DNA from 3 places in the Paenibacillus sp. SEL1 genome. Region 3 is predicted to be linked to each of the others. Evidence: riboswitches for the same ligand, from Rfam matches in the RefSeq annotation. Region 3 holds a riboswitch; each other region holds the start of a gene.
The links. A riboswitch is a leader RNA that binds a small molecule or an ion and turns the genes downstream of it on or off. The one in region 3 is predicted to bind cobalamin.
Positions count from the first base shown of each region.

Region 1 (6,708 bases), 200 kb from region 3:
GTTTTCCAGTTTATGCGCTAGAAGAATTTGCTAGAGTGGTAGGAAGGGGCATGGTATAATCCAAATTATGGATTTTGAATAGTGGTGGATGTTTTCGGACCACGGTGCAGCTTCCCGAAAGGGGGTGAAGCCGATGGTCAACCTTGTGTCGTGCTACGATGTGTTGCGTTGGATGGTTACGTTACTAAGCCTGGTGTTTAGTATTCGTAAACTTTATCGCTGGCTACGTCGGAAATTTCGGACAAGCGAAAACCCACCGCGTAATTAGGTTAGGCGCCTAACGGTGGGTTTCGTTTGCATTAACATTTAGTTGTGCAGCGCGCCGTGGTGGTGATCCACAGCCTTTCAAGTCCTAAGAGTCTTTGCCGTTGGCGCGGCGAAGGCTCTTTTTAGTATACGGACACGGTGGTTTACTCTATACCTAATTTTAGCACGTTCATTTCGTGCACGCAATGAATAGCCATTACCTTCATTCTCGCCATATTGTTCAAATTTAAATTATTGTGCAGCCTTTATTGACAAGCCTGTGACAACAAAATAAGATCGTAATGGAAAGAAATAAAGGAAGAAAACAGGTGTGAGCCGGACGACTCTATGTACGGGGTTTTGTTGAGACCATGTGGATAGTTGTTGAGCGTGTTCACTTAAAAGGGAAGTTCGGTTGATTCCGACACGGGCCCGCCACTGTATACAGGCATCAGCAGGATACTGCTGGAGCTTTCAGAACAGCCACTGGAACTGTGAAGAACCGGGAAGGCCTGAAAGATACGCTTGGAGTCAGGAGACCTGCCTGTTTTGACATCACTGTCAGACCCACGGGATGCTGGGGAGGTGGTTAGGCGTGCTGCATACGGAATGTCTGAAACCGATCTGATCCCTTCTATGTTTTTGGAGTTGGCTTCGAGGTGTGTTTTGACATTTTATAATGAAAGCATTTCTGACTGCTGATCAAGTGGTCTGGAATGCTTTTTTCGCCTTTTGCGTTAGGTTTATATGATTTTACAAGATAGAGGGGGATTCATCGAATGATTAGCAATCGTAGCAGGCGCTCATGGTTGATATGTACAGGGGTGATGCTGTTACTGGCAGTTATGGCTCTTTCGGGATGTACTAGCAATAAGACGTCGAATAGCTCCGGCAAAGATGAGAACGCGTCAGCACAACAAACAGCGACAGGTAAAAAGCTGGTAATGGCGTATACATGGAAACCGTCAGGTGTTGACCCGCACGGAGATAATAGCTGGGATGTGATGCGATCCGGTGCAGGTGAGACACTGGTACGTTTGAATGAAAAGCTGGAGCCTGTGGCTTGGCTGGCAAAGGAGTGGAAGCAGGATAGTCCTACAGTTTGGACGTTCAGCTTGCAGGATAAAGTCACTTTTCATAATGGAAAGAGTATGGATGCAGCAAGTGTAAAAGCATCTTTGCTACGCTCTATCGAGAAAAGCCATCTGGCGAAGGATTTACTGAATGTGAAGTCCATTGATGTAAGCGGCCCGCTGGCCTTAAAGATCACGACAAACCAGCCGAATGCGGCGTTGGTGTCCAATCTAGCTGATCCATCGACGATTGTACTGGATGTGACATCGATGAAAGATGAGCAGAGTTACCCAGCGATGACAGGCGCCTTTAAAATCAAAGCGTTCAACAAGGACCAATCCTTGATCGTAGAGCGTTATGACGGATATTGGGGCGAGAAGGCACGATTGGCTGAAGCGACGATGAAGTTCATTACGGACGGGAATTCGCGCCTGATGGCGCTGCAATCCGGCGAGGTGGATGTAGCGACGGATATTCCGGTTGATAACGCAGAGGTACTGAAAAAGAACGACAAGCTACAGGTGCTGTCGGCTCCCTCCTTGCGCACCCATATGCTCGTGTATAATATGGAATCCCCAGTATTCAAGGATGCGGCGAACCGTAAGGTGGTGGACAGCCTGATTCCACGCACATCGATTGTGAGCGCCGTCATGAGGGGCTTCGGTACGGAAGCAAGCAGTCCGTTCCCGAGCATTCTTCCCTTCGGTAAAGTTGAGCGTAAAGCGCTGGACGGAACGGCGGATCAGCTGTTAACGAAGGATGGCTGGCAGAAGGACGCCCAAGGGACATGGACTAAGCAAGGCAAGCCGTTCGAGGTTACGCTGCTGACTTTTCCTCAGCGTCCAGAGCTCTCTGTTATGGCTGAGGTCATCCAAAGCCAATTGCTGAAAGAGGGAATCCAGGTCAAGATTCGCAAGGTGGAAAATATCGACGAGGCGTTGACCAAAAACGATTGGGATTTTGCTATGTACAGTATGCTTACTGCTCATACAGGAGAGCCACAATATTTTATGGACATGTTTTATTCTTCGCAAAGCGAAGCCAATGTAAGCCGTTATAGTTCCAAACCGCTGCAGAGTATTCTTAACAGCTTGAAGCTGGCGAAGGATACAGCGCAGCGTAATGCTGTGACACTACAAGCGCTGGATATCATCAATACGGATTTGCCACAGTCCTTCATTGTGCATCCTGACAATGTGTTTGGTGTGAAAAAAGGGGTAGAGGGTTTTACACCCCATCCGATCGAGTATTACTACATTACAGCGCAATCCGATATTGCGGAATAACGAGCGGCGTATCCTATGATTCGTTTTATACTGGAACGTGTGGCGCAGCTGCTCATCATTGTATTTGTTGTATCCACGCTGACTTTTGTACTGATGCGGCTGGCTCCTGGAGACCCTGCTACCATTTTGCTCACCGCGCATAATGTCCCTGCCTCTGAGGAGGCGTTGACGACGCTACGGCAGGAACTAGGCTTAAACGAACCGTTTCATATTCAATATGTGAACTGGCTGCGGGATGTGTTCACAGGGCATTGGGGCACCTCGTATGTATCCAAGGAATCCGTGCTAGCCGAACTGTGGAACAGACTGCCTGCTACTGTGGAGCTAGCTGCTGCGGGCTTTGCCGTCATGACGGTGCTTACGCTGGGGTTGGGGCTGGCTGCCTCTCTAAAAATTAGCGGCCCATTGGATCGTCTGGGCAGGCTATTCGCCCTGCTGGGATCGTCGATCCCCTCTTTTTGGCTTGGTTTTCTGTTGATCTATCTATTCTCCGTTCGCTTGGGCTGGCTCCCATCCATGGGAAGGGAGGATTGGACACATTTAGTGCTCCCAGCGCTGACTCTTGGCGCAGGTTTGGGAGCTGTGCAAGCCCGTGTACTACGCGCTCAAATGCTGGAGCTGGGTGACCGGAATTTTGTGAAAGCAGCGAAGGCTCGAGGCTTTTCCCGTATGCATATCCTGTTTTTTGAGATATTTAAGCATGCGGTTCTGCCTATAATTACACTGCTAGGTACCAATCTATCATTTATGCTGGCAGGTAATGTCATCGTAGAGACCATTTTTTCATGGCCGGGGTTGGGCAAGTACTTTATAGATGCAATTACACAGCGAGATTATCCGGTGATTCAGGGGTATGTTATTTTCGCCGTATTTTTAATTGTAGGAGTTCAGTGTTTGGTGGATGTGGTCCAGACGGCGATAGATCCGAGGCTGCGTTTGCGTTAAGGGGGAAGCTGAAAATGAAAAAGATACGGCTTTCCTTTCAAGGGAGCTTGCTGGCAGGAGGCGTACTGTTTGGTCTGATCGTGCTGCTTGGGTTATTAGCTCCATGGGTCGCTCCTCATGATCCTCTTCAAGTGGATCTTTTGAACCGTCTGGCACCACCCAGTCGGAAATATCCTTTCGGTACGGATCATCTGGGTCGGGATGTAATGTCAAGGCTAATTTACGGGATTCGGATGAGCGTGCTAATCGCATGTGCAATTACTGTAGCTACGTTATGCTTCAGTCTGCCTATAGGGTTGCTCATTGGTTATGTGCGCGGACGCGTGGATCAGCTGATCATGCGGGGAATCGACGGCGTACTGGCTTTTCCTGATATTATTTTAACGGTGGCAATTGTGGGCATTTTGGGTCCAGGTTTTGTTAACATGACCCTTGCGATTATTGCGGTACGGTGGGCGGTCTATGTCCGGTATATCCGTAGTCTGGTTCAAAAAGCCTGTCAGGAGGACTACGTTCGATATGCCCGTTTATCCGGCAATTCACACGTACGTATACTGAGCCGTTATGTATTGCCACAAGCGTTGCCGCAGTTGTTGGTTTATGCGGTATGGGATATCGGACGCGTGGTGCTGATGATCGCTGGGCTGTCCTTTCTTGGATTGGGTGTACAGCCGCCTAAGCCAGAGTGGGGCGTGATGCTGCATGATGCAACCTCGTATTTTCAGGTGGCCCCGCATGTCATGATTTTCCCGGGCTTGGCGATTATGCTGTTCGTACTTGCCTGCCAGCTTTTGGGCGACCGCTTTTCGGAAAAGGGGGCGGACAAATAGTGGAGGATCAAACAGCCCTTGGGTGCAAGGATACGATAGAACAAGTGGCAGGGCGAAGACCGTTGTTACACGTGGAACATTTGGAAATCTGCCGCACAGGCGTAGGAGCAAGCGGAAGCGGGGGCAAACTACTGCTGCGTGATGTGAGCTTTTCCATATATTCAGGGGAGATTGTGGCCCTGACCGGACCGAGTGGATGCGGCAAGAGCCTGACCGCACACGCAATCGCAGGCATGCTGGAACCAGGTATTAATGTTACGCAAGGGCGTATCTATTATAACGGGGAAGACATCCTCCCGTTCCAGGAACGGCGCTGGCAAAGGCTGCGCCGAGAGGATATTGCCCTGCTCATTCAACAGTCGCTGAGCGGGTTGAACCCGATCCGGACTGTCCGCGCCCAGCTGATGGATACGCTTAGACTGCACGGGCGGCGTCGGATGCCGCATGACCAGATGGAGCCGGGGCACGCTGATGCTGTCGCATCCCACACTGCACCGCAGCAAGTCCACCCACTGGGCGTGCTGCCACGGATGGGGCAGATGCTGAGCCGTGCCACGGAGATAGCCAGAGGAGGCGCTACTCCAGTGCGGGAGGCCTATTTGCGCTCTCTGCTCCGCAAGGTTGGATTTGCAAATCCTGAGCATATTTTGTCGTCATATCCTTTTGAACTAAGCGGAGGCATGTGTCAAAGGGTGCTGCTGGCTGCAATGTTAAGCTCCGGTCCGAGCCTCTTTATTGCCGACGAGCCTACTACGGCGTTGGATGTTATCAACCGCGACAAGATTCTGGCATTGTTGCAACAATTGAGAGAAGACTTTGATCTCACCATATTGTTGATTTCACATGATCGCCAGGGTATGAGCCGCATAGCAGATCGAGTGTTGGAGATGGGTCCGGAAGGAAGGATGAACCAGTGATGCTGGAATTGAAGAATGTGACCAAAGCATACCCTGTCCGCAAACGGAGAAAAGGTTGGTTCAGCACGCAAGATAGCGAGCAGGCCGTGAAGAAGGTGAGTCTGGAGTTACAACAGGGGGAATGTCTCGGACTGGTTGGAGAAAGTGGAAGTGGCAAAAGCACGTTGGCACAATGTATTCTAGGGCTGGAGTCGTTGACCTCAGGAGAGATTTGGCTGGATGACCAGCCCATTCACACCGGAAGGGTGAAGGATATCCATCTGTACAAACGAATCCAACTGGTCGCACAGGATTCGTCTTCCTCGCTCCATCCTCGCATGACCATACGAGATATTTTGGAGGAGCCAATCCACAACTATTTTCCCGGACGAAAAACGCAAGCACTCGATATTTGCCAGTCTTTACTGGAATCTGTGGGGCTGGACACGGAATGTCTGGAAAAATACCCAACACAACTAAGTGGCGGGCAAAAACAGCGGGTATGTATTGCCCGAGCGTTGGCGGTGGAGCCGGATATTATCTTGTTCGATGAATCGATCGCCAATCTGGATACGACAACGCAGTCTTCTGTACTGGACATGCTCAAAAGAATGCAGATGGAACGTCAGTTGTCCTACCTATTCATCACTCACGATCTCCAATCTACTCGTCAGTTTTGTGACCGCGTTGCCGTTATGGTTCAGGGGGAGATCGTGGAAATATTTAAGGAATGGGATGAAGACTTGTTACAGCATGAGTACACGCGTGCTCTGTTTCAAACGTTGGCGAATTAAGCCATAAATTTAATATTCTACAAATTTAAAAATAAATAAGAGGACGGCTTGTCGAATGTTGTTGACAAAATAGAACGTGGTACCTATTCTAAATATGATTATGATAATCATTATCACATATATAGAAAAGGGGAAATACATTGATGTCCGTTCGACACCGCAAGACTGCCACCCTTATGTTGGTGGCGCTCCTCTTATTATCCGTTGTTTTGGGCTGCGCGAAGCAGGAGAACACGCCTGCATCCACCTCAACTGACGGAGCTGCCAATGAAAAGTCGATCACGCTATCGTGGCCGCGTGACATTGGTACGATGAATCCTCACGTATATAATCCTTCCCAACTTTTTGCACAATCTATGATTTATGAGCCGTTAGTCAGCTACAAGCAAGGAGGTAAGCTGGAGCCTGCTTTGGCTGAATCCTGGACTATATCCAAGGACGGCAAAATATATACGTTTAAGCTACGCAAAGGTGTGAAATTTTCGGATGGAACGCTATTTAATGCGGGCATTGTCAAAAAGAACTTTGACGCTATTATGAAAAATGAGAAGACGCACAGCTGGCTTGGTATAGTAGGCGTTCTCGACAAAACTGAAGCTGTAGATGACAGCACCTTCCGAATGACACTCAAAGAACC
Region 1 covers NZ_CM137723.1:1,831,561-1,838,268, reverse strand. The annotation lists cobalamin riboswitch at 605-808, shown strand; gene ACYCSE_RS08425 (ABC transporter substrate-binding protein) at 1,026-2,606, shown strand; gene nikB (nickel ABC transporter permease) at 2,622-3,551, shown strand; gene ACYCSE_RS08415 (ABC transporter permease) at 3,566-4,381, shown strand; gene ACYCSE_RS08410 (ATP-binding cassette domain-containing protein) at 4,381-5,298, shown strand; gene ACYCSE_RS08405 (ABC transporter ATP-binding protein) at 5,295-6,071, shown strand; gene nikA (nickel ABC transporter substrate-binding protein) at 6,215-6,708, shown strand, end outside.
Region 1: linked by a shared signal. The riboswitch ahead of ACYCSE_RS08425 (ABC transporter substrate-binding protein) and the one ahead of metE (5-methyltetrahydropteroyltriglutamate--homocysteine S-methyltransferase) in region 3 are both predicted to bind cobalamin.

Region 2 (6,708 bases), 1.9 Mb from region 3:
TCTGACCTTCAAAATAATCTGCTCTGAGGATGTATTCCAATCCGGTGTAAATGTATCGCCTAACCACGGAAGGTGGTTAACCAGAATGCCCGTGATCTGGCTGACCGGAAGCTTGGCCGAGCCGATGCCAAGACAGAGCAGCAGCGTCAGCAACAGCAAGACAAGACCTGTCCCTCCAAAGCCGATCAGTTTACGGTTCATTTGAAAATTTCAGGATACACGCCCTTGGCCACTTCCTTGAGACCTTCCGTTACGCGTGGACCCGGACGACTGATCAAATTATCATCCACGGCAAACACCCGGTTGTGGCGAACAGCCGATATTTGATCCCATCCACTGCGAGCTTTAATGATTTCGCCGAGCGTTTGGCCAGTTTTGTCGTCCTTGACACTTTTGCTGTACAAAATCACGTCAGGGTTCGCAGCAATAATATTTTCCTCACTAATTTGGTACCACCCCTTCTGCGTGGCACCTACATTTTCGCCGCCCGCCAAAGTAATCAGCTCGTCCATAAACTCACCTTTACCAACTGTCCAGCCTGGTGAAAACTCGACGTATACCCGCAGCTTCTGCCCTTTACCGATATTTTTAACTCCTTCTTTCACTTCCGCTACATCTGCTCTCATCTTGTCAGTCACCGCTCTCGCATCTTTCTGATGATCGGTGATTTTTCCATACAATTCGATGTTAGCTATGACATCTTCAACTGTCTTCGGTTCCGTTTTAAAAATCATAATTCCCATGTCGCGCAGCTTGGTCGTAGCCTGTTCACTAAGTGATATCCCTGCAAAAACGACTTCCGGGTTAGCAGCAATGATCGCCTCTTCGTTCGGTTTCATAATACCGCCTACTTTAGGCTTTTTCGTAGCTGCTTCCGGGTAATCAGAGTAGTCGGAGACGCCAACTATTTCCTTATCCAGCCCGATGGCGAACAGCGCCTCGGTTTCTGCCGGGGAGACGGAAACGATTTTATCCGGCGCTTTTTTGAATGTAAATTCCTGTCCTGTTGCATCCTTAACTGTGAGTGGGTAAACTGTTTTGCCCGGAGGCTCTTGTGCGGTTACGGTCTTTCCTGGCTGCTGTGCAGAAGTCTGATTCTCTTTATTTTCAGCATTTTTTCCATTAGCGCCACATGCACTCAGCACAACTGCCAAAATCAGAACCAATAGACCTGTTGTCCAAACCTTTATTTTTTTTCCTGCCATGATATGCACCCCTTCATAAAAAAATCGTTAAGAGCGTTACTTGAGCATCATCAGATATCTTCTAAATCCAGCCTTCTTTTCCTATCAAAAAACCCCCGCATCCTTATATCAGGACACAGGGGTCACGTTAGCGCAGATCGTGCGCAGGCGGCAGCTTCTTTCCGCACGGACAGTCACTGCGAACACGTCATCCTTTCCTCGAAGGATTATGGTGACAGGCGGACGGGCAGGTATCCTGACTTATGGTAAGATGCATGTCCTGAAATTCCTTCATATGCTTAGTAGCACATAAAGCAGGACTAACGGGCATGTTTCCATTTACAGTGGCGGGACCGCGCCGGACTTACACCGACTTCCCTTTTAACAGCGCAGGCAAGGGAAACCATAGTTTCATCACACCGCGCCGACCTCGTCTGCTGGATATTTGATGTAGTGGTAGTCAAGCCGTTCTTTTACTTGATGATTATAGGTTAAAATGAGGCGGCTTACAACCCAAACAGCCTCTTTATCCACTGGTGCCTAACCTAACGAGGGAGCATTTCCGCTATGTAATTGTGCGGTCCTGCCAGCCTCAATTGAATCCTAAATGCTTCTCCCGGCTTCGGATTCAGACTCCAAAAATCATGGCCCGGTATCAGCATACAAGCTAACTGACGAATTACGCCACCATGCGTAACGACCAAAACAGAGAGCGGCCCAGCAGTCAAATCCATGGGTCGAACTTCCATAGCAACACGCCATTCATACAGAGAGTCAAGAAATTTCCGCAAACGATTCACAAAATCTGTCCAAGACTCTCCTCCAGGAGGGGTTATCCGTTGCGGCTCATCAATCCAAGCGCGATACAACGACACATCCTTGAGCATGTCATACGTTTTTCCATCCCACTCGCCAAAATGAAGCTCTCGCAGACGTGGTTCCATCATAGGAGACATAATAGATAGGGAACCTCCAGACGTCAATTCTGATTCCGGCACAATGATCTGCAAGGTCTGGCGACATCGCATTAAATCGCTGCAGTAGATTCGAGCAAAGGACTGCCCCTGCAATTCTTCTTGCAAAGGCTTTAATTCCTGTTCTGCTCCCGGTAGCAAACCTAAGTCGGAGTGTCCCAGATATCGACGTTCCTTATTCCATAAGGTTGTGCCGTGACGAACTAACACGAGTTCCATGTCCCAATGCAGATCTTCTTTAGTATCATACGGCACCTTATCCTCCTGTGAGTTCGGACTTTGTACGTATTCTACCGTCCTTTTTGCTGCTATATCTTGTTTCAAGATCATGTCACTTCCTGCTCGATCATTATTCAGTGTGTTACTCCTCACCCTCATTGCACCCATCCCAAGGCAAAACAACCTGCGGCTCCTAACAAACACAATCCTACGAACATACTGGACACGGCGAACATCAGCTGGATTGTATGCCGTATATCTTTCGACTCTAGCGGTCGTATCCAATCGCCCATGTATGCACGAAAGGAGCGCACGCCATGATACACATTATAGCCTCCAAGACGAATCCCCAGTGCTCCAGCAACAGCTGATTCCGGGAAGCCACTGTTCGGGCTTGGGTGCAGACGAGCGTCTCGCTTGACTGTGCGCCAGCTTCTTGCAGCATCTCGCTTGTACATCCACGCCGCTACGACAAGCATTGCCGCTGTCAGGCGTGCTGGAATGTAGTTAGCCACATCATCTAGACGCGCTGAAGCCCAGCCTAAATGCAGATACTTTTCATTTTTATAGCCAACCATGGAATCTAGCGTATTCACAGCACGATAAGCCAGCGCCAAGGGTGCTCCCCCGATCAAGGCATAAAAAAGCGGCGAAATAATCGCGTCCACGATATTTTCAGCGACCGTTTCAACCGTACCGCGTACAATCTCAGGCTCATCAAGCTGTTGCGTATCCCGCCCGACAATCATGCCCAGCTCCCGCCGTGCTGCTGCCAGATCATCCGCCTGCAACGCTCGGTATACTGCCATTCCTGCATCCTTTAGTCCTTTGGAAGCAATCGTGGTCGCAATCAGCACCATTTCTGCGCCGACAGATAACCACGGATGAATCCAGGCAAGCAAGTGCAACAGCGCCCAGGCAAGCGCAAAGGAGCCTCCCGCCACAATGAGCGGAAGCAGTATGCCCGCACGTTTTAGCCCTCGGTCACTGCGGACCTGGCGACGAATCGCTTTTTCCAATGCTGAAATGGCATGTCCCATACCGATGACTGGATGCGGCAACCACCTCGGATCACCGATCAGCCTGTCCAAAAGGTAGGCTGCCAGGATAATCAAGCTAACTGTCACGCCGCTGCTCCTCCTCCAGCACTTCACCCAATACAGACAGCAGCCTGCCGTTGGCTTCTGCATCCTTGACCGCAATCCGAAAATGGCTCGTCGTCAGTCCCGGATACATAGCACAGCTACGTATAAGAATTCCACGTTGTCCAAGCGCCTGCTGAATAGCCGATGCGCTCCACGTACCCGGCGCCCTTGCCAGCACGTAATTGGCTTCGCCGGGAACGACACCGCAGCCCCATTCCGCCAAGGCGGTCAACAGGCGGTTGCGCTCCGCAGCAATCAGCTCCTGTGTTTGGCGCTCATATGCTTGCCCACTTCTCAAACACGCCTCCCCAGCCAGCAACGCCAATCCATTCACACTCCAGGTCACCTGTTTGGCCGTCATTCGCCGGATATAGTCCGGATGAGCAATCGCATAGCCCAATCGCAAGCCAGGAATGGCATAAAATTTGGTCATTGACCGGATCAAAATCACATGAGGATAGCGATCCAGCACAGGCAGCAGTGAGTTTCGCCGTTCCATCGGAATAAAATCAATGAATGCTTCATCCACCACCAGCACGGTACCCGTTGTGCCAGCCGCCTCTGCCAGCTCGCATAGCTCCTGCTCACTATATTGCACGCCATTTGGATTATTCGGCTGTCCGAGGAACAAAACATCTACCTGCTCCATGAGCTGAAGGATGTCCTCCACGTCCGCCTTCCATTGAAGCGAGGCCTTCCCATACACCCGGTTGACCTCGGCTCCGAATTTGCCAGCCAGCTCGGCATATTCCGAAAAACACGGCTCCACTGTACCCACACGCTTAGGAGCTAGTCCCAATAGTAGGAGAGCCATGCTTTCAGCCGCTCCGTTTCCGATACTTAGCGACTCCGGTGGAACATGCAGTCGCCGTGCGAGCATATTTTTAAAATTCCGATGCCCAGGGTCTGGATAGCGAATCACAGTGTCAAATGAGTGTTGCAGCGCCTCAAGCACCTCTGGCGGTGGACCAAGCGGATTAATATTTGCACTAAAATCTACAAAATCCGCAGCAGCTCCGCCAAAAGTCGCGGCAGCTGTCTCCCTGTCTCCGCCATGACCGTAAACCTCTATCATTGCCTCTCATCCTTTCCGCCCGTTTCCAATCATTTAGCTCCATTATGAGGCTGCTTTTTGCGTCCCGTCAATGCAAATGAGCTTTTGTACATGGCTCACTTGGGTTACAATAGAAGGAGGCACACATAAATTACACAGTTTATATACGGAGGAATGGACATGCTGTTCATCGACAACCAGGGGATACACGATCCAGCCATTAATCTTGCTATTGAGGAATACGCGCTCAAGCATTTACCGCTGGACGACAGCTATTTGCTGTTTTACATTAATCAGCCTTCTATTATTATAGGCAAGCATCAAAACACTATTGAAGAAATCAACGCCGAGTTTGTTAGGGACAACAATATTCAAGTCGTTCGTCGCCTGTCCGGCGGTGGGGCTGTATATCATGATCTCGGTAATTTAAATTTCAGCTTCATTACTAAGGATAACGGGGAGTCCTTTCATAATTTCCTCAAATTTACGCAACCTGTGATTGACGCCCTGCGCCAAATGGGAGTAGAAGCTGAAATGACAGGCCGCAACGATCTACAGGTCGGAGAACGTAAAATTTCAGGAAACGCCCAATTTGCCACACGCGGACGTATGTTCAGCCACGGTACATTGATGTTCAACCTGAACTTGGATAATGTGGCTGCATCGTTGCATGCCAATCCCGAAAAGTTTAAATCCAAAAGCACAAAATCCGTCCGCAGTCGCGTGGCTAACATCAGCGAACTGATGGACCGTGAGATGACCATAGAGCAATTTCGCGAGGAACTGCTACGTTCCATATTCGGAGCAGAATTGGATCAGGTGCCTCAATATAAGCTCACCGATGCCGACTGGGCCAAAATCCATGAAATTTCCAAAGAACGCTACCAATCGTGGGATTGGAACTACGGTCTATCCCCCGAGAGCAATATCAAGCACACACGTAAATTTCCGGTCGGTATTATTGATATCCGCATGGATCTTAAGGAAGGCTACATCCGTGATATTAAAATCTATGGGGATTTCTTTGGTGTGGGTGACGTTGCTGATATTGAAAATATCCTGCGCGGCAAGCGCTATGATGAAAGTGAGGTACGTCAAGCCTTATCCTCTCTCGATTTGAAGCACTATTTTGGTAATATTGAGTTGGACGATTTTGTTGGACTTGTATTTTTGGAAGACTAACCGTTACTTTTTCCCATCGTTTCAAGCCAATACTTCAGTGGTTATAAGGGGACAGGCTCTTATAGGAGCTGTCCCCTTTTCATTGCGATATTGTCATTTTGAATATTATAAGATACAATTTTAGCATTGCCCCATGATAGAGATAAAGGAGAGAATACCGATATGTATAAATTAATTGCCATTGATATTGATGATACACTCATTAACGACCAGAAAGAAGTCACACCAGCGACACAACAGGCATTAGAAGCTGCTGTAGCAAAAGGTGTGGTGGTTACCCTCGCTACTGGACGAGCTTATGCCTCTGCACACAAAATTGCTCGCCAGACTGGTTTGAACGTGCCGATCATTACGTACCAAGGAGCTTTGGTTAAAAACCTGCTGGACGAAAACGTGCTGTATGAGCGTTATGTTCCACTCGTGGCTGCACGTCGCCTGTATGAATTCTGCGTGGAACGCAATCTGCATCTGCAAACGTATATAGATGACAAATTGTACACACGTGAAGATAATCAGAAAATCAAAGATTACACGGAGCTGAACAACACGGAATATTTTGTAGAGCCTGTATTCAGTAAAGTTATAGAGCAGCCGGCTCCTAAATTGCTGATTATCGACGAGCCTGAAGTGTTGGATGAATTAATTCCTGAACTTCGCGAACTGCTTGGCAATGAAGTTCACATTACAAAATCCAAGCCTCATTTTCTGGAAATTATGCATCATGAAGGCACTAAGGGCCATGCGCTTACCTTCCTTGCAAACCATTTTGGCTGTGAACTGTCGGAAACGATTGCTATCGGTGACTCCTGGAACGACCACGAGATGCTTGAATGCGCTGGTCTCGGCATAGCGATGGAGAATGCCATTCCCGATTTGAAAAAGCTGGCTGATTACATCACTCGCAGCAATAACGAAGACGGTGTTAAGCACGCCATCGACAAATTCGTACT
Region 2 covers NZ_CM137723.1:3,487,022-3,493,729, reverse strand. The annotation lists gene ACYCSE_RS15940 (FecCD family ABC transporter permease) at 1-201, opposite strand, end outside; gene ACYCSE_RS15935 (ABC transporter substrate-binding protein) at 198-1,205, opposite strand; cobalamin riboswitch at 1,414-1,607, opposite strand; gene ACYCSE_RS15930 (histidine phosphatase family protein) at 1,730-2,488, opposite strand; gene cbiB (adenosylcobinamide-phosphate synthase CbiB) at 2,533-3,504, opposite strand; gene cobD (threonine-phosphate decarboxylase CobD) at 3,494-4,597, opposite strand; gene ACYCSE_RS15915 (lipoate--protein ligase) at 4,757-5,758, shown strand; gene ACYCSE_RS15910 (Cof-type HAD-IIB family hydrolase) at 5,921-6,708, shown strand, end outside.
Region 2: linked by a shared signal. The riboswitch ahead of ACYCSE_RS15935 (ABC transporter substrate-binding protein) and the one ahead of metE (5-methyltetrahydropteroyltriglutamate--homocysteine S-methyltransferase) in region 3 are both predicted to bind cobalamin.

Region 3 (6,708 bases):
AAGCCATCGTAGGCGCTGTTTTTATGCTGTTTGCCGGTCTGGGGTGCGCTATACTGTCACATTTGTCGTGGTCACGTTTGCCCAAGCTGATTATGATGAACATTTTTGCTTTGGGCTTTATATTTTGTTCCCTGATGGTTAATTTAAAAGATCTTGATGATGTTCTGCATGTTTATCCGCTTCAGTTCTTCATTTCGATGGTTGGTGGATGTCTTCTGTACCTCATTGCTGAATCTATCAACACATCCAATGAGCTGTTACTTCGACTGGAGCATACCTCCTACACAGACCATCTCACTAATTTAAGCAACAGAAGACAGCTTGAGTTTTCATTGGAAGAGAAGCTCCCTCAAGCTCGCCAACGTCATGAGCACTTATCTGTACTGGTGTTGGATATTGATCACTTCAAGAAAGTTAATGATAGCTACGGACATGCGGCAGGAGATGCAGTGCTGCGCCAGCTTGGGCAGATTTTAATGGAAAAATGTCGTCCCAATGATGTAGTCACCCGCAGCGGGGGGGAAGAATTCACCGTGCTTTTGCCGAATTGTGCTTTTCGACAAGCGCTACGCATAGCTAATCAGATTCTAAGTGGAGTAAATCAGCACGAGTTTATTTTAGCGGACGATCTTGTTCTTAAAGTCACGGTGTCCATCGGCGTGACGACCTTTCCTGGTACCGGGGAAGATATGTCCGGGGCAGCCCTGCTGGAGCAGGCAGATAAAGCACTATACGAAGCTAAAAATGCAGGACGTAACCGGGTTTGCTCATATGAAATATAATTTGAGACATGACCATTTCATAGAAATAGCCGATACCCCCCTCTCTTGAGAGTCGTATCGGCTATTATCATTTTGAATCTTCATTATGATTGCATTTCCCCACCACGAGTGACGTACGATTGGCAAGCGAAGCCAGCGTATGGGACCCCCATACTTCTAGCATACGTTGTTCACTCTCGGCTAAAATTTCGGATACGGCTATCGCCAACTCCTCACAAAAAGGATTGGTTTCCGGTTCATGCATCATACCCGGGAAAATCGGATCACATATTTCAATGGCGTGGTATATATCGGCAAGTGTAATATGGTCGGCCGAACGGGTAAGCACATAGCCTCCCTCACGACCTTCGCGTGCTGCAATCAAATCTGCCTGTACAAGTCGCGTCAGCACCCTGCGCACCAAAGTGACTTCGCAGTCAATGGAACGGGCAATAGAACCGCTGGCACAGAGTTCTCCGTACTTTTCCAAATAGACAAGCGCCTTTACCGCCACCCCAAGCCATTTGGGCGTTGCGGTGCGTAGTCGTTTTTCACTATTCAAATGAGATGACACCCCTAAGCTGTAGAAACTTCGTTGAATGCATTGTACGTGATGTCAGAAGTAAGTTCAAGCCTGAAAGCCGGAATCCTCTGTAGCATTAGCGCCCAAAGTAAAATGAGCTAGCCGCACTTCCCCGCTCAACAACAGGTATACATCACGTGTGCCAGAGACTGAATGTACCGCTTCCGCGAGCGTAGCCCATGCTTGCGCCCCTCCTGTATTGCCCACATTCACACGTGCCACAGCTTCGCTGTCCGGCGCGTCCAAACGCAGCTCAATTGTGGCATAAGCTTAATTAAGATGATAAAAAGTTTATTTATGAAAGCGTTTTAATATATCATAGCTAAAAAGGGATACCCCGGCAACAATACCGAAAACATCCTATACTGGTTGAAAGAGAGACCGCAGCATAAAGACAAAAAAAGTTGTATTTTACCTTCAATATACAAAGCTAAAAATAATATTTTTTGGTATAATCAGGATATATCATGGAAGGAGGAAGCTCTAATGAAAAATACTGGAATGACACGGCCTCTAGATCAATTGGGCCGGATTGTACTTCCTAAGGAAATGCGGACCACAATGGATATCAATATCGGTGATTCACTTGAATTTTTCGTAGATGAAGAAGGGTTTGTACTAAGAAAATACACCGGTGTCTCCTGCAAATTTTGCGGCGCGGTGGATCATTTAACTTATTTTCGCGACAGCTTTATTTGCGCAGAGTGCATCCAGGTATTAAAGACCGATGAAAACGTGCATGCCACAAGCACCGATGCTATCCAGGCTCAAGAAGATTCTAAGCCGACCCGAACCAACACAACCTGGCAACCCAAGCAATCTAGAGTGCAGCAAGGTGAAATGGTAAAAAAGCTACGCAAGCTGATTCAGGAACACCCGAACCTGCCACAAAAAGTATATGCCGAAATGCTAGATATTTCCCAAGGCCGGGTGTCCCAGTTGAAAAAGCTACTCTAAACCTTCTCAAAACAATATCCCAAGATCATATACTATGTACTCGCAAGCCTATCATTTTCATCGCAACTACGATGGCCAGATATAGAGTAAGGTGCATATCCGTGGATGTGTCCCTTACTCTGTATCTGGCTTTTTTATGCTGCCCGCCCCTACCAATGTGACAATAGTCACATACTCTCAATGTATACGTATATACAATATATAGATCGAAACAATTGGTTAACACAAGATATCATCAATATGTTGTTTTTGTGAAAAATATATATATTTTACTATATGGAGGGTTTTACGATGAAGGTGCTGGAGGAACATCAATTATACGACATCGGCGAACGGGTCATTGGGGCACAAGATCTGGACATGCTGCGGGAGAATGCAAATTTGAATGGAGAATCGTTCAGCGGCAAAATGAGCAAGCTTGGGTCCGAGTATGCCAAATGGTATGCGCGCCTGCGGGTACTTCCGCCTGAACTGACGAACGCGATTGACCACGGGTATGTATATGTTCACGATTTGGACCAATATGCACTCGGAACTACAAATTGTATCTTTATTCCTTTTGGTCGTTTACTGCGAGACGGCTTCAATACAGGCAACGGCTCTGTGCGCACACCGCAAACGATTATGTCTGCTATGGCACTTGTCGCCATCATATTCCAGTCTCAGCAAAACAGCCAATTCGGAGGTGTCTCTGCCAATAAAATCGATTGGGACCTTGCCCCATACGTTGCCCGGTCCTTCCGCAAGCATCTGCGCAAGGGACTTCGGCTGTTCGAGGAAGAGGTAGAATCCAGTCTGTCTGACGACGAACTACATATGGCCAATCCCCATTTGCAAGAAGTCTGCCCTCGTTCATACGCATTCGCACGCGAAGAAACGCAGACGGAAACCCGGCAGGCTGCTGAATCGCTCATTCATAACCTGAACACCATGAGCAGTCGGGCGGGGGGACAGATTCCATTCACTTCACTGAATTACGGAATGTGCACGTCTGCTGAGGGACGGCTTGTTACTCAATCGCTGCTGGAGGCCACTATTCGCGGCTTGGGCAGCGGGGAAACTCCTATTTTTCCACAACATATTTTCCAATGTAAAGAGGGAATCAACCAGGCAGAAGGCGACATCAATTATGATTTGTTCTTACGGGCGGTAGAATGCTCTAGCAGACGGATGTATCCCAATTTTGTGAATGTGGATGCCACCTTCAACCTGCCTTTTTACCGTGCTGATGATCCAGATACCATTATAGCGACAATGGGTTGCCGTACCCGCACCATTTCTGACCGTTTCGGTAGAAACCGGCAGAGTGGCAAGGGGAATCTCTCCTTCAATACCATTAATCTGGTGCGGCTTGGCATTGAATATGGTATTTGCACAGGCAAACGCCTGACACCTGACCGTGATCGCTTTGATGCGAGACTAGAAGAAGTTATGCGCATTGCGGTAGATGGCCTAATTCATCGCTATCAAATCCAGACCAGCCAACCGGCCAAAGCCTCGGACTTTATGATGCGCGAAGGGGTATGGGAAGGTGGAGAACAACTGGCACCAGATGATAAGGTGGGAGGCGTACTAAAACACGGTACGCTTTCGATCGGGTTCATCGGGCTGGCTGAGTGCATGAAGGCACTATACGGGAAACACCACGGGGAGGATGATTTTGTATACCGCGAGGCACAGCGAATCATCACTTCCATGCGCGTGTATTGCGATCGAATGAGTGAATATCACAATTTAAATATTACATTGTTCGCTACGCCTGCCGAAGGTCTGTCGGGCAAGTTCACATTGCTGGATCAACGTGATTTCGGGATTATTCCTGAGGTAAATGATCGAGAATATTACACCAATTCTTTTCATATTCCCGTGTATTACACGCTCCCGGCTGCTCGTAAAATCAGCTTGGAAGCTCCGTTCCATAACCTATGCAACGCTGGTGCGATTTCATACATTGAGCTGGACGGTAATGCGCGGAATAACCCGGATGCGTTTCTTAAAATTGTTCAGTATGCGCTGCATCAGAACATCGGCTATTTCTCCATCAACCATCCGGTGGATCGTTGTACGGAATGTGGTTATGAAGGGATTATCGGGACAAGCTGCCCCCAATGTGGCACAGATGAGGAGCACACACACTTTCAGCGCTTACGTCGGGTAACCGGATATCTGACAGGAGATTATACCGTTCGCTTTAATGCCGCAAAACAGGCAGAAGTTCGAGACCGGGTGAAACATAAGTGAATTTGTGTGGCTACATTCCGGAATCTCTGAACGAAGGATACGGCCTGCGCACCGTTGTGTTCATTAGCGGTTGCCGTCATGCCTGTCCTGGATGCTTTAATCCAGAGTCATGGAGCTTCCGTGCAGGCGAGCCATTCACCCCCCAACGACAACAGGAGGTCATTCGTGACATCATGGAAAATCCGTTGTTGGATGGACTGACTCTCTGCGGGGGAGACCCGTTTTTCTCAGCAGCAGAATGCTCGCAATTTGTGCGTGACTTCCGCGAAGCCTGTCCCGACCGAACCGTGTGGGCTTACACTGGCTTTGTCTATGAAGATCTACTCACAGATCCGGAGCGACAGGAACTGGCACTTTTGTGCGATGTGATTGTGGACGGTCGTTTTGTAGAACAGCAAAAGGACCTGACCCTTCCCTTCCGGGGCAGTCGCAACCAGCGTCTGGTAGATGTAAAAGCCAGCATTCAGGCAGGTTATACCGTTTCATTGACATAAGGCGATGCTTACCCAGCAAGCAAGATGCTATATCTAATCTAAGACAAGCCCCCATCATGGGTAAGCTTGTCTTTTTTTCATATAGCTAACAGATTCCATTGGAGTTTCTATTGCGCATCCTGTAAGTTTCACTTATGATGGTGAACAAGTATACGAGTGCATAATTATTCGTCATACCTTAACCGCATAGCTTGGAGATAGGTGTCTGTTCTATTCAGATCAGGCTTAAAAGGGAAGCCGGTGCAAATCCGGCACGGTCCCGCCACTGTAAACGGGGAACTTTCAGCTGTTCATATATCCACTGGTCCACAGACCGGGAAGGAGTGCTGAGCGTCATGATCCGTAAGTCAGGAGACCTGCCTATTTTAACAACATCGCAAGTACCTACGGAAGATAGGGAGGTGTTAAGAGCAGTCGCCGTATTTTTGATTTTTTAATCACGGAGGCATTCTTTCCCCTACTTATTTTTAACCTTGGGGGGAAGAATGCCTTTTTTGGTACGTAAAAATAAAACAGCTACCCACTAGGAGGAAAAGTACATGTCCATTATTGAATGGCCTGAATTGTCCGGCTTAATTAGCAGTAATCTGGGATATCCGCGTATCGGCGAAAACCGGGAATGGAAGAAAGCACTGGAACGCTTCTGGAACGGCAGCATTAACGAAAGCGAACTGCAGACGGAGATGAAAAAATTACGGTTGGAGCATCTGAGCAAGCAGCGTGACAAGGGGATTGATCGCATTCCTGTCGGAGACTTCTCCTATTACGATCACATGCTGGATACATCTGTGATGTTCGGTCTAGTACCTGAACGGTTCAACTATCGTCCCGCAGGTCCGATTCCTCTGTCCGTGTACTTCGGGATCGCTCGCGGTCAGAAGGGAGCAACCGCCAGTGAAATGACCAAATGGATGAATACCAATTATCACTACATCGTTCCTGAATTGGCGAATGCAGTTCCGGTGTTCACTGAAAATAAACCTTTACAGGCTTATCGTGAAGCAAAACAAGAACTAGGTATTGATGGGAAACCGGTCCTCATCGGCCCCTATTCATTCGTTACCCTTTCCAAAGGCTATGATCGTAAGGAGCTTGCCTCTATTATAAGAACCTTCCTGCCTTTATACACCCGTGTCCTGTCTGAACTAGCAGCAGAAGGTGTTCAGTGGGTCCAAATCGATGAACCTGTCCTGACCACCTCATTCCCAGTAGAGGATCTGGGCATTATCCAGGAAGTCTATGAAGCTTTGACCCAAGCTGCGCCCTCCTTAAATATAATGCTGCAAACCTACTTTGGCAGCCTAGATCATTATGAGCGTCTGTCCGTACTTCCAGTACAGGGGCTGGGTCTTGATTTTGTGTATGATGATGGCGAAAATCTTCAGCATATATTGCAGCATGGCTTTCCTAAAGGAAAAACGCTGGGCGCTGGTGTCATTGACGGACGCAATATATGGCGCAGCGACCTGAACGCTGTAGCTGCTCTGCTGGGTCAGTTAGCAGAACAGACCACTGCCGAGCAGCTTATCGTACAGCCATCATGCAGTCTGCTGCATGTGCCAGTCAGCCTGGAGGCAGAGCACAAGCTGGACAAGGAGCTGGTGCAAGCGCTGGCCTTTGCTGATGAAAAGCTAGAGGAAATCGCCATCCTGACGGCTGCACTTGGCAAACA
Region 3 covers NZ_CM137723.1:1,633,719-1,640,426, forward strand. The annotation lists gene ACYCSE_RS07515 (diguanylate cyclase) at 1-782, shown strand, start outside; gene ACYCSE_RS07520 (Rrf2 family transcriptional regulator) at 850-1,323, opposite strand; gene ACYCSE_RS07525 (carbohydrate-binding protein) at 1,390-1,590, opposite strand; gene ACYCSE_RS07530 (AbrB/MazE/SpoVT family DNA-binding domain-containing protein) at 1,831-2,301, shown strand; gene ACYCSE_RS07535 (anaerobic ribonucleoside triphosphate reductase) at 2,593-4,542, shown strand; gene nrdG (anaerobic ribonucleoside-triphosphate reductase activating protein) at 4,539-5,036, shown strand; cobalamin riboswitch at 5,219-5,414, shown strand; gene metE (5-methyltetrahydropteroyltriglutamate--homocysteine S-methyltransferase) at 5,576-6,708, shown strand, end outside.